DNA from 2 places in the Pantoea sp. Ep11b genome. Region 1 is predicted to be linked to the other one. Evidence: predicted binding sites of a transcription regulator. Region 1 holds the regulator's gene; the other holds the start of a gene.
What was found. Region 1 encodes PurR, which represses purine synthesis genes. Its sites were predicted from a motif close to CANGCAAACGTTTGCNTG; they were not measured.
Positions count from the first base shown of each region.

Region 2: purT (formate-dependent phosphoribosylglycinamide formyltransferase) is a predicted target of PurR. The motif match lies at 1,605-1,622, and genes of this name have one in related genera.

Region 1 covers NZ_CP160631.1:2,144,513-2,149,284, reverse strand. Annotated here, with positions in the region: gene rnt (ribonuclease T) at 1-473, shown strand, start outside; gene AB1748_RS10215 (Grx4 family monothiol glutaredoxin) at 516-851, opposite strand; gene AB1748_RS10210 (C40 family peptidase) at 1,217-2,014, shown strand; gene AB1748_RS10205 (YnhF family membrane protein) at 2,063-2,152, opposite strand; gene purR (HTH-type transcriptional repressor PurR) at 2,435-3,460, shown strand; gene punR (DNA-binding transcriptional activator PunR) at 3,457-4,362, opposite strand; gene punC (purine nucleoside transporter PunC) at 4,470-4,772, shown strand, end outside.
Region 2 covers NZ_CP160631.1:2,607,308-2,612,079, forward strand. Annotated here, with positions in the region: gene AB1748_RS12375 (prolyl oligopeptidase family serine peptidase) at 1-713, opposite strand, end outside; gene AB1748_RS12380 (tellurite resistance TerB family protein) at 841-1,494, opposite strand; gene purT (formate-dependent phosphoribosylglycinamide formyltransferase) at 1,660-2,838, shown strand; gene AB1748_RS12390 (bifunctional 4-hydroxy-2-oxoglutarate aldolase/2-dehydro-3-deoxy-phosphogluconate aldolase) at 2,873-3,511, opposite strand; gene zwf (glucose-6-phosphate dehydrogenase) at 3,723-4,772, opposite strand, start outside.

The DNA of each region.
Region 1 (4,772 bases):
CCGGATCGCTGCTGCATCCTGAGGCCCTGGCCTTTACCGGTATTGACCCCAGCAATCCCCTGCGGGGCGCGGTCAGCGAGTATGAAGCGCTGCACGCGATCTTCAAAATGGTCCGCAAAGGCATTAAGGACAGCGGCTGTAACCGCGCCATTATGGTGGCGCACAACGCCACGTTTGACCTGAACTTTATGTCCGCCGCAGCTGAACGCGCCAGCCTGAAGCGCAATCCATTTCATCCGTTCGCCACCTTTGACACCGCAGCCCTGAGTGGACTGGTGCTGGGTCAGACCGTGCTGGCGAAAGCTTGTATTGCGGCGGGGATGGAGTTTGACAGTACGCAGGCGCACTCCGCGCTCTATGACACTCAGCAGACGGCGACTCTGTTCTGCGAGCTGGTTAACCGCTGGAAACGCCTGGGTGGCTGGCCTCTGCCCTTTGCCGGTGAGGCTGCTGACGCCGGAGAATCTGCGTAATCCTGCACAATGAAAAAGGCCGACGTGATGTCGGCCTTTTCTTTATTCTGCTTCTTTAAATTTTTCTGCGGTCTCTTTGATCAGCGACTGCAGTTCACCGCGCTGCAGCATCTCAACAATGATGTCGCATCCGCCGACCAGTTCGCCATCCACCCAGAGCTGCGGGAAGGTTGGCCAGTTAGCGTATTTCGGCAGCTCGGCACGAATGTCCGGGTTCTGCAGAATATCCACGTAAGCAAAACGCTCACCACAGGCTGACAGCGCCTGCACCGCCTGCGCAGAGAAACCGCAGCTTGGCAGTTTCGGGGAACCTTTCATGTACAGCAGGATCGGATTTTCTGCGATCTGGCGCTGAATTTTTTCTACAGTACTCATAATTGCCTTCCTTAATTCGCGACTTCGTGTTTGTTTATTGTAGCGACTTCACAGCGTGACTGAAAACGAGATTTTGCCTGCTGCCCGCCTGAATAGCCATCATGGTTAAGTTATGCCGCAATGCGTTACGTTTCCTGATGATTAACAGCGGGTAACAGATTAATAATTCGTAATAAATTTGCTGATATAAGATGCTGAAAATGTTCATTTTCAGCGCAATTTCAGCGGTTACAAAGATTAATAATAAAAGACCTTACTGTTTTTAAAAGAACTGGACTAGAATGGCCTGGGCGCTGATCCTCGATCAGATTAATCTCAACTTTGTCACGGTGCGTAGTGGCCATGACAACTTAACTTACTTACGGACTATGCGTTTAATCATTACGCTTTTCATGCTGGCCTTTGCGCAACTGTTTTTCAACACCGCCGCCGCGTCGCCTCACACGCCGGTGAACGTCAGTTCGCATAAAGCAGAGAAAAAGAGTGCGCGCGACGATGAGCGTCGTAAGCGCCGCCCGGTCAAAACGGTCACGAAAAAACCGCGTGTCACGCCTGTTCAGAAACTCAAAACTAAAAAACAGAAAAAAGCTGAACTCACCGCGACACAGACACCCGCTAAGAAGACCTCGCTTAAAACCGCCCGCATCAGCAAGAATCACGAAAAGAAACGCTATGGTCATCAGCGTGCGCTGAAAACCGCCGACGCGGATACCCGCGAAACCGGCACCATTAAAATGAGCAAATCTCACCGCCAGCGTTACCAGAAGGCGCGTGAAACGGCGATGACCAAGCTGATGGGTCAGCTGGGAAAACCCTATCAGTGGGGCGGAACGTCTCCGCACACCGGTTTCGACTGCAGCGGTCTGGTCTGGTACGCCTATAAGGATCTGGTGAAGTTTAAGATCCCGCGTACCGCCAATGAGATGTACCACCTGCGTGACGCCGCGCCGATCAAGCGTGAGTCGCTGGAGAAAGGCGATCTGGTCTTCTTCCGCATCAATGGCCGCGGCACCGCCGATCATGTCGGAGTTTACCTGGGTGACGGCAAGTTTATTCAATCGCCCCGCACCGGCAAAGATATCCAGATCAGCGCATTAGGGGAAGATTACTGGCAGCGCCACTACATCGGCGCCCGCCGGGTGATGACGCCGAAAACGATCCGCTGAACAGCAGCAGAGTCAGAAAAAAAGCCGGGAAAATCCCGGCTTTTTTTATCAGTGCAGAATGGCGGTAAAACTAAAGGCCACAATCATCAGCAGACAGCCAACGGTGGTCATTAATGCCAGTTTGAGGTCGGTACTCACGGCTTGCTCCTTAGTCACACAGTTCACAGGGTTATTTCATTTTCCCACACGACCCGGTAAAAATCTCGTGTTATCCGTCCAGCCTTGTTAGAATCCCGCCTTTGTTGCGCAACGCGCGCAACGCTGATTCCGTTTGCACCTTTTTTCAGGCGTGATTTCCGTCGCCCGCGGTCAGATTACCGGCCAGCAACGCTGCATTTTTGCGAAAAAAACCCTGAGCAGACGCAAACGTTTAACACTACGCTTATCAGAGAGTTAGATAAGCACCGGAGTCTGATTTACATGGCAACAATAAAAGATGTGGCAAAACGCGCTGGCGTCTCCACGACCACCGTTTCGCACGTCATTAATAAAACCCGCTTTGTCGCTGAAGAGACGCGCGAAGCGGTCTGGCAGGCGATCAAGGAACTGCACTACTCACCGAGCGCCGTGGCACGCAGCCTGAAAGTGAACCACACCCGCACGCTGGGGCTGCTGGCCACCTCCAGCGAAGCGCCCTACTTCGCTGAAATTATCGAAGCCGTCGAGAATCACTGCTTCGATAAGGGCTATACGCTGATCCTGGGGAATGCCCACAACGATCTGCAAAAGCAGCGCGCCTATCTCAGCATGATGGCGCAGAAGCGCGTGGATGGCCTGCTGGTGATGTGCTCCGAATACCCGGACGACCTGCTGCAGATGCTTGAAGAGAATCGCAACATCCCGATGGTGGTGATGGACTGGGGCGAATCCCGCGCCGACTTCACTGACACAGTGCTGGACAACGCCTTCCAGGGCGGTTATCTGGCCGGCCGCTATCTGATTGAGCGCGGGCACCGTGATATTGGCGCCATTCCCGGCCAGATGGAGCGCAATACCGGGGGTGGCCGTCATGCCGGTTTCCTGAAGGCGCTGGAAGAGGCAAATATCCAGCCGCGCGCCGAGTGGATCGTTCAGGGCGACTTCGAGCCGGAGTCTGGCTATCAGGCCATGCAGCAGATTCTGTCGCAGAAGCAGCGCCCTACGGCGGTATTCTGTGGCGGTGACATCATGGCAATGGGGGCGATTTGCGCCGCCGACGAGATGGGATTACGCGTTCCTCAGGATATTTCGGTGATCGGGTATGACAATGTGCGCAACGCGCGCTATTTCGCGCCAGCCCTGACTACCGTCCATCAGCCGAAAGCCCAGCTGGGCGAAAAGGCGCTGGATATGCTGCTGGACCGCATTACCAGCAAGCGTGAAGTGTCGCAGACCATCGAGGTTCACCCGACGCTGATCGAACGTCGTTCCGTCGCCGATGGCCCGTTCCGCGACTACCGGCGTTAATCCTCGCTTAACCACTCCTGATTAAGCGTCTGCGCATCACCCAGATAGCTGAGCAACCAGCCTGTCGCCGGTGATGCACGATCTTCTGCCCAGCTGACGCAGCACGGACTGTCCGGAAACGGAACCGGCAGCGTCAGCTCGGCCAGATCGCCACTGTCGAGCAGCGGTCTGGCCAGATGGCCGGGCACCATCGCCACACACAATCCCGCCTGCACACACTCCAGCCCGGTCTGCCACTCCGGCACCACCAGCCTGCGCTGATTGTCCAGCGTCCACGTCATCCGGCGCGGCAGCGCCCGCGAGGTATCTTCCAGCACCAGCGACGGCCAGCTGCGCAGCGTGTCATCATCTATCTGGCTCGCCTGCGTCAGGGGATGATCGGGCGCGACCACGCAGCGCCAGTTCAGGGTGCCCATATCGCGAAAGGCAAAACGCCCGCCTACCGGAATCGCCTGAGTGGCGCCAATCGCGATCTCCACCCGCCCATCGGCCAGCGCATCCCAGACGCCATTGAACACTTCATAACTGATGCTCAGCTCCATATCCGGGAAGTGGCGATAGAAATCTTTGACCAGCTGTCGGGTACGCTGCGGTTTAGCGATGCGATCGACGGCGATGCTCAGCTGACCACGCCAGCCATTCGCCAGCTGCTGACACTGTCGGCGGGTAGCGAGCATTTTTTTGATAACGCTGCGCCCTTCCCGCACAAAATGTTCGCCTGCCGGGGTCAGCACCACTTCCCGATGCTGACGTTCGAACAGCGGGACCGCCAGCCAGGTCTCAAGCTGACGCACGGTGTAGCTGATGGCAGAGGGCACCCGATGTAGCTCCTGTGCTGCTGCGCTGAAGCTGCCGCCGCGGGCCACCGCGTCAACCACCTCTAATGCATATTCCGACCACATAATCTGCCTTCAAAATTTTTAACAGCAATCGGCAAATATTAGCGTTTCACAGCGGCAAACGCACCTTTTACACTCTGCCGCGTTCATTCTGCAAAAATGAGAATCAGATGTTATCGAATAAAGGATTTATGCCCTATCTTGCCCTGCTGAGTATGCTGGGCTTTCTGGCTACGGATATGTACCTGCCCGCCTTCGGTGCGATGCAGCAGAGCTTTAACACCTCGCCCGGCCTGATCAGCGCCAGTATGAGTCTCTTTCTGGCGGGCTTCGCCTGTGGCCAGCTCTTCTGGGGGCCGCTGTCGGACCGGATTGGCCGCAAGCCGGTACTGCTGGCCGGTCTGACGCTGTTTGCAGTCGGCTGCGCCGGGATGCTGTGGGTCAGCGACATTTCCCTGATGCTGACACTGCGA
Region 2 (4,772 bases), 460 kb from region 1:
ATGAACTGCTTGGAGGTGCTCTTATGCACGCTGAGATGATAGGTATCATCCTGCTCTTCATAGACCAGCTGGTCATCCGACTGCGGCGTGCCCAGTTCATGACGCCAGACCTGATAGGAGAGCAGGGTCTGCGGATGCTTGCGCACATAGTAGACGGTGCGCGAATCGTTACCCCAGGCAAAGCTGGAAGAGGCGTTGCTCAGCACCTCAGGATACCAGCTGCCACTCTCCAGATTGCGGAAGCGGATGCCGTACTGACGTCGCGACAGAAAGTCTTCCGCCAGCGCCATCAGACGATTGTCCGGGCTGATATGCAGCGCGCCCATGGTGTAGAACTCGCTGTGCGAGGCTCGCTGGTTGGCGTCCAGCAGCAGGCTCCACTCCCCGGATTCGTCGCTCGCGGCGGGCTGACGGTAATAGGCCGGATATTCGTTACCGCTCTGATAGCGGCTCTGATAGCGGTAGCCATTTTTTACATAAGGCACCGAGTGATCTTCCGGGGGCAGCCGATCGATGATCTCTTTTAATACCCGATCCTGCAGCGGCTGCTGCGACGACATGATCTGTTTGCCGTAATTGTTCTCGGCGCGCAGGTAATCAAGGACTTCGCTGTTTTCACGTTTGTCGTCGCGCAGCCAGTAGTAGTTATCAATGCGCGTCTCGCCGTGCAGCGTCATCTCATGAGGAATTTTTTTTGCGATGGGAGCTTTCATCCATCTCTCTCCGTGAACGTCATGATCTTTAAGCGTAACACTTCAGCAGCCGGAAGCCAGAGGCGGGATAGCAGGGTTACGCTGGCGGGGGCGATAGCCTGCCCCGCCAGCGGTTGGTCAGCGGAAATTAACCGGCGGGGAGTCGGGCTTTCTCTTCATTGAGATCCTGCTGAATGCCGTCGCGGACATCCTGCGGGATTTTCAGGGCGTCGCCCAGCGCAGAGAGATAGCTGCGCTCCATAAAGTGATCGATGTCGATAGCTGCACAGCTCAGGAAATAGAGCTCCAGCGCCTCCTCCTCATTTCTGACATCGGCGGCCAGCCACTGCGGGTCGAGCGGGCGGTTCATCGCCCTCTGGATCAGCTGTTCCGCCTCCTGACCGTAGCCGGACTGATGAATATTCTGTTCGATGGCGGCGCGCTCCTGATCGTCAATGTGCCCGTCGCTTTTGGCGGCAAACACCAGCGCCGTGACCAGGCGTTCAGCTCGTTTATCGATCGGCGTCTGCGCCACCCCAAAGTCAGGTTCGTTCTGGTGCGCTTCGCTGACCCGCTGCTTATATTTGCTCCACAGCACTGCGCCTGCGGCGGCCCCACCGCCAATTATCAGGGCTTTGCCACCATATTTCGTCAGCAGCTTTCGCGACGATTTACTGGCGACCAGCATCCCGGCCAGACCGCCCAGCGCACCGGGCGCGAGCATATCGCTTAAGCTGCCGCCCGCTTTACCCTCGCCCTTTTTTGCCAGCACGGACTGAATCTGTTGCAACCAGTTAGTCATCATCCACTCCTTTTACAGTGTCAGCCTGCTATCCTGGCGAAACGGATGTCAGGAAACGTCAGAGCGGGAAAAGTAAGGCAAACGGCAGGGTGACCAGGCCGAAGGATGAGAACGCAAACGTTTTCGTTTATACTGCGGCCGAATTCTGACTGCTTAGGTGAATGTATGACAACTCTCGGAACCGCGCTGCGCCCGGCAGCGACGCGCGTGATGTTATTAGGTTCAGGTGAACTGGGAAAAGAGGTGGCGCTGGAGTGTCAGCGTCTGGGGGTAGAGGTGATCGCGGTGGATCGTTACGCCGATGCGCCAGCGATGCACGTCGCGCATCGCAGCTATGTGATCAATATGCTCGATGGCGCAGCCCTGGCCGCGCTGATTGCAGAAGAGAAACCTGACTTTGTCGTACCGGAAATCGAGGCGATCGCCACCGATATGCTGGTTGAGCTTGAGCAGCAGGGTCAGCGCGTCGTGCCGACCGCCCGTGCCGCCCGGCTGACGATGAATCGCGAGGGCATCCGTCGTCTGGCCGCCGAAGAGTTATCCCTGCCGACCTCCCGCTACTGCTTTGCCGACAGCAAGGCGAGCTTCGATGACGCCGCCGCCGGAATCGGCTTCCCCTGTATCGTGAAGCCGGTCATGAGTTCATCCGGAAAAGGCCAGAGCTTTATCCGCGACGCCAGCCAGCTTGATCAGGCGTGGGAGTATGCGCAACAGGGTGGCCGCGCCGGTGCCGGTCGCGTCATCGTCGAAGGCGTGGTGAATTTCGACTTTGAGATCACCCTGCTGACCATCAGCGCGGTTGACGGCATTCATTTCTGTGCGCCGATTGGTCACCGTCAGGAGGATGGCGACTATCGCGAATCCTGGCAGCCGCAGCAGATGAGCGATGTGGCGCTGCAGCGGGCGCAGGATGTGGCCGCGCAGGTGGTGAAGGCGCTGGGCGGCTATGGCCTGTTTGGCGTTGAGCTGTTCGTCTGCGGTGATGAGGTGGTCTTCAGCGAAGTGTCGCCACGTCCTCACGACACCGGAATGGTGACGCTGATTTCGCAGGATCTGTCAGAGTTTGCGCTCCACGTCCGGGCATTTCTCGGTCTGCCGATTGGCGGGATCCGCCAGTATGGTCCGTCCGCGTCCGCCGTGATCCTGCCGCAGCTGACCAGCCAGAACGTACAGTTTGTGAATGTGGAAGCGGCGCTGGGCGCGGGTCTGCAACTGCGCCTGTTCGGTAAGCCGGAGATCAGCGGGCAGCGTCGTCTGGGCGTTGCGCTGGCCAGCGGTGACAGCACCACTCAGGCGATTGCGCGTGCGGTTGCCAGCGCAGCGGCGGTCACCGTTCAGGGGTAACGGTGTGCGGTGAGCCGAAGCTCACCGCCATCACTTACTTCGCGCCCTCGACCGCTTCGCGGGCCAGGCGGGTGATGCGATCCCAGTCGCCCGCTTCCAGCGCGTCGTTTGGCACCAGCCAGGAGCCGCCGATACACAGTACGCTTTTCAGCGCCAGATAGTCGCGGTAGTTCGCAGGCGAGATACCGCCGGTCGGGCAGAAACGCACCTGCGGGAAAGGTCCGCCAATCGCCTGCAGCGCCTTCACCCCGCCATTCGCTTCCGCCGGGAAAAACTTGAACTCGCGCAGACCGTAATCCATGCCGGTCATTAATTCAGAGACGGTGCTGATCCCCGGGATCAGGGGAACCGGTCCCTCGACGGCGGCTTTCAGTAACGATTCGGTCACGCCAGGGCTGATGACAAACTGTGCACCCGCGTCGGTAACTTCCTGCAGCTGCTGCGGGTTGATGACCGTGCCCGCGCCCACGATCGCCTCCGGCACCTCTTTGATCATCGCACGTAAGGCATCCATGGCGACGGGCGTGCGCAGCGTGACTTCCAGCACTTTAACGCCGCCCGCCACCAGCGCCTTCGCCATCGGCACCGCATGTTCCAGTTTATTGACAACGATGACCGGCACCACAGGTCCGGTGGTCAGAATCTGTTCAGCACTCATTTTCCAGTTTTTCATCAGTTCCCCTTGCTTGATAACACCGGGATTGCGGCCCGGTCATGGAGCATCCGCTCCTGCCCTGTAAGTTGCGTCACTACCATACATGATCCCCTTCCTGAGCGTCTATCATCCTGCCGCCATTTTGAAACAGCAGTTCACTTTTCTCTCTCCGGCGGGCTGACGCAGGGCGAAAAAAAAGCCCGCGTTGCGGGCTTCATCATGACGTGGGTTATTCAAACTCGTTCCACGAGCGACCATCGCGGGTGATCATCGCGACCGAGGCCACCGGGCCCCAGGTGCCCGCCTGATACGGTTTGGAGGAGTCGCCATCGGCAGCCCAGGCGTTGATAATGGAATCCACATAGGTCCATGCGGCTTCCACCTCATCACGGCGGACGAACAGCGCCTGAATACCCCGCATACTCTCCAGCAACAGACGCTCGTAGGCATCAGCCAGATGTGACTGGTTAAAGGTCTCGGAGTAGCTCAGGTCCAGCTTGGTGGTCTGCAGTTTGTGCTTATGATCCAGACCCGGCACTTTGTTCAGGATTTCGATATCCACCCCTTCATCCGGCTGCAGACGGATCGTCAGCTTGTTCTGCGGCAGCTCAGAGTAGGAATCCTTGAACAGGTTCATCTCCGGGTTTTTGAAGTACACCACGACTTCGGAGCATTTGGTCGGCAGACGCTTACCGGTACGCAGGTAGAAGGGTACGCCCGCCCAGCGCCAGTTGTCGATATCCACCCGAATCGCCACAAAGGTCTCCGTTGAGCTGGACTTATTGGCCCCCTCTTCTTCCAGGTAGCCCGGCACTTTTTTACCCTGCACGAAGCCCGCGGTGTACTGACCACGAACGGTTTTCTCGCGCACGTTGGTCTGGTCGATACGGCGCAGCGAGCGCAGCACTTTGACTTTCTCGTCACGGATGCTGTCGGCGCTGAGATCGGACGGTGGTGACATGGCGATCATGGTCAGGATCTGCAGCAGGTGGTTCTGGATCATGTCGCGCATCTGACCCGCTTTGTCGAAGTAACCCCAGCGGCCTTCGATCCCCACCTCTTCTGCCACGGTGATCTGCACATGGTCGATGGTGCGGTTATCCCAGTTGTTGACGAAGATAGAGTTAGCAAAGCGCAGCGCCAGCAGGTTCAGCACGGTCTCTTTGCCAAGATAGTGGTCGATACGGAACACCTGGCTCTCATCAAAATATTCGCCAACGCTGTCGTTGATCTCCTGCGACGTTTCCAGTGAGGTGCCCAGCGGCTTCTCCATGACCAC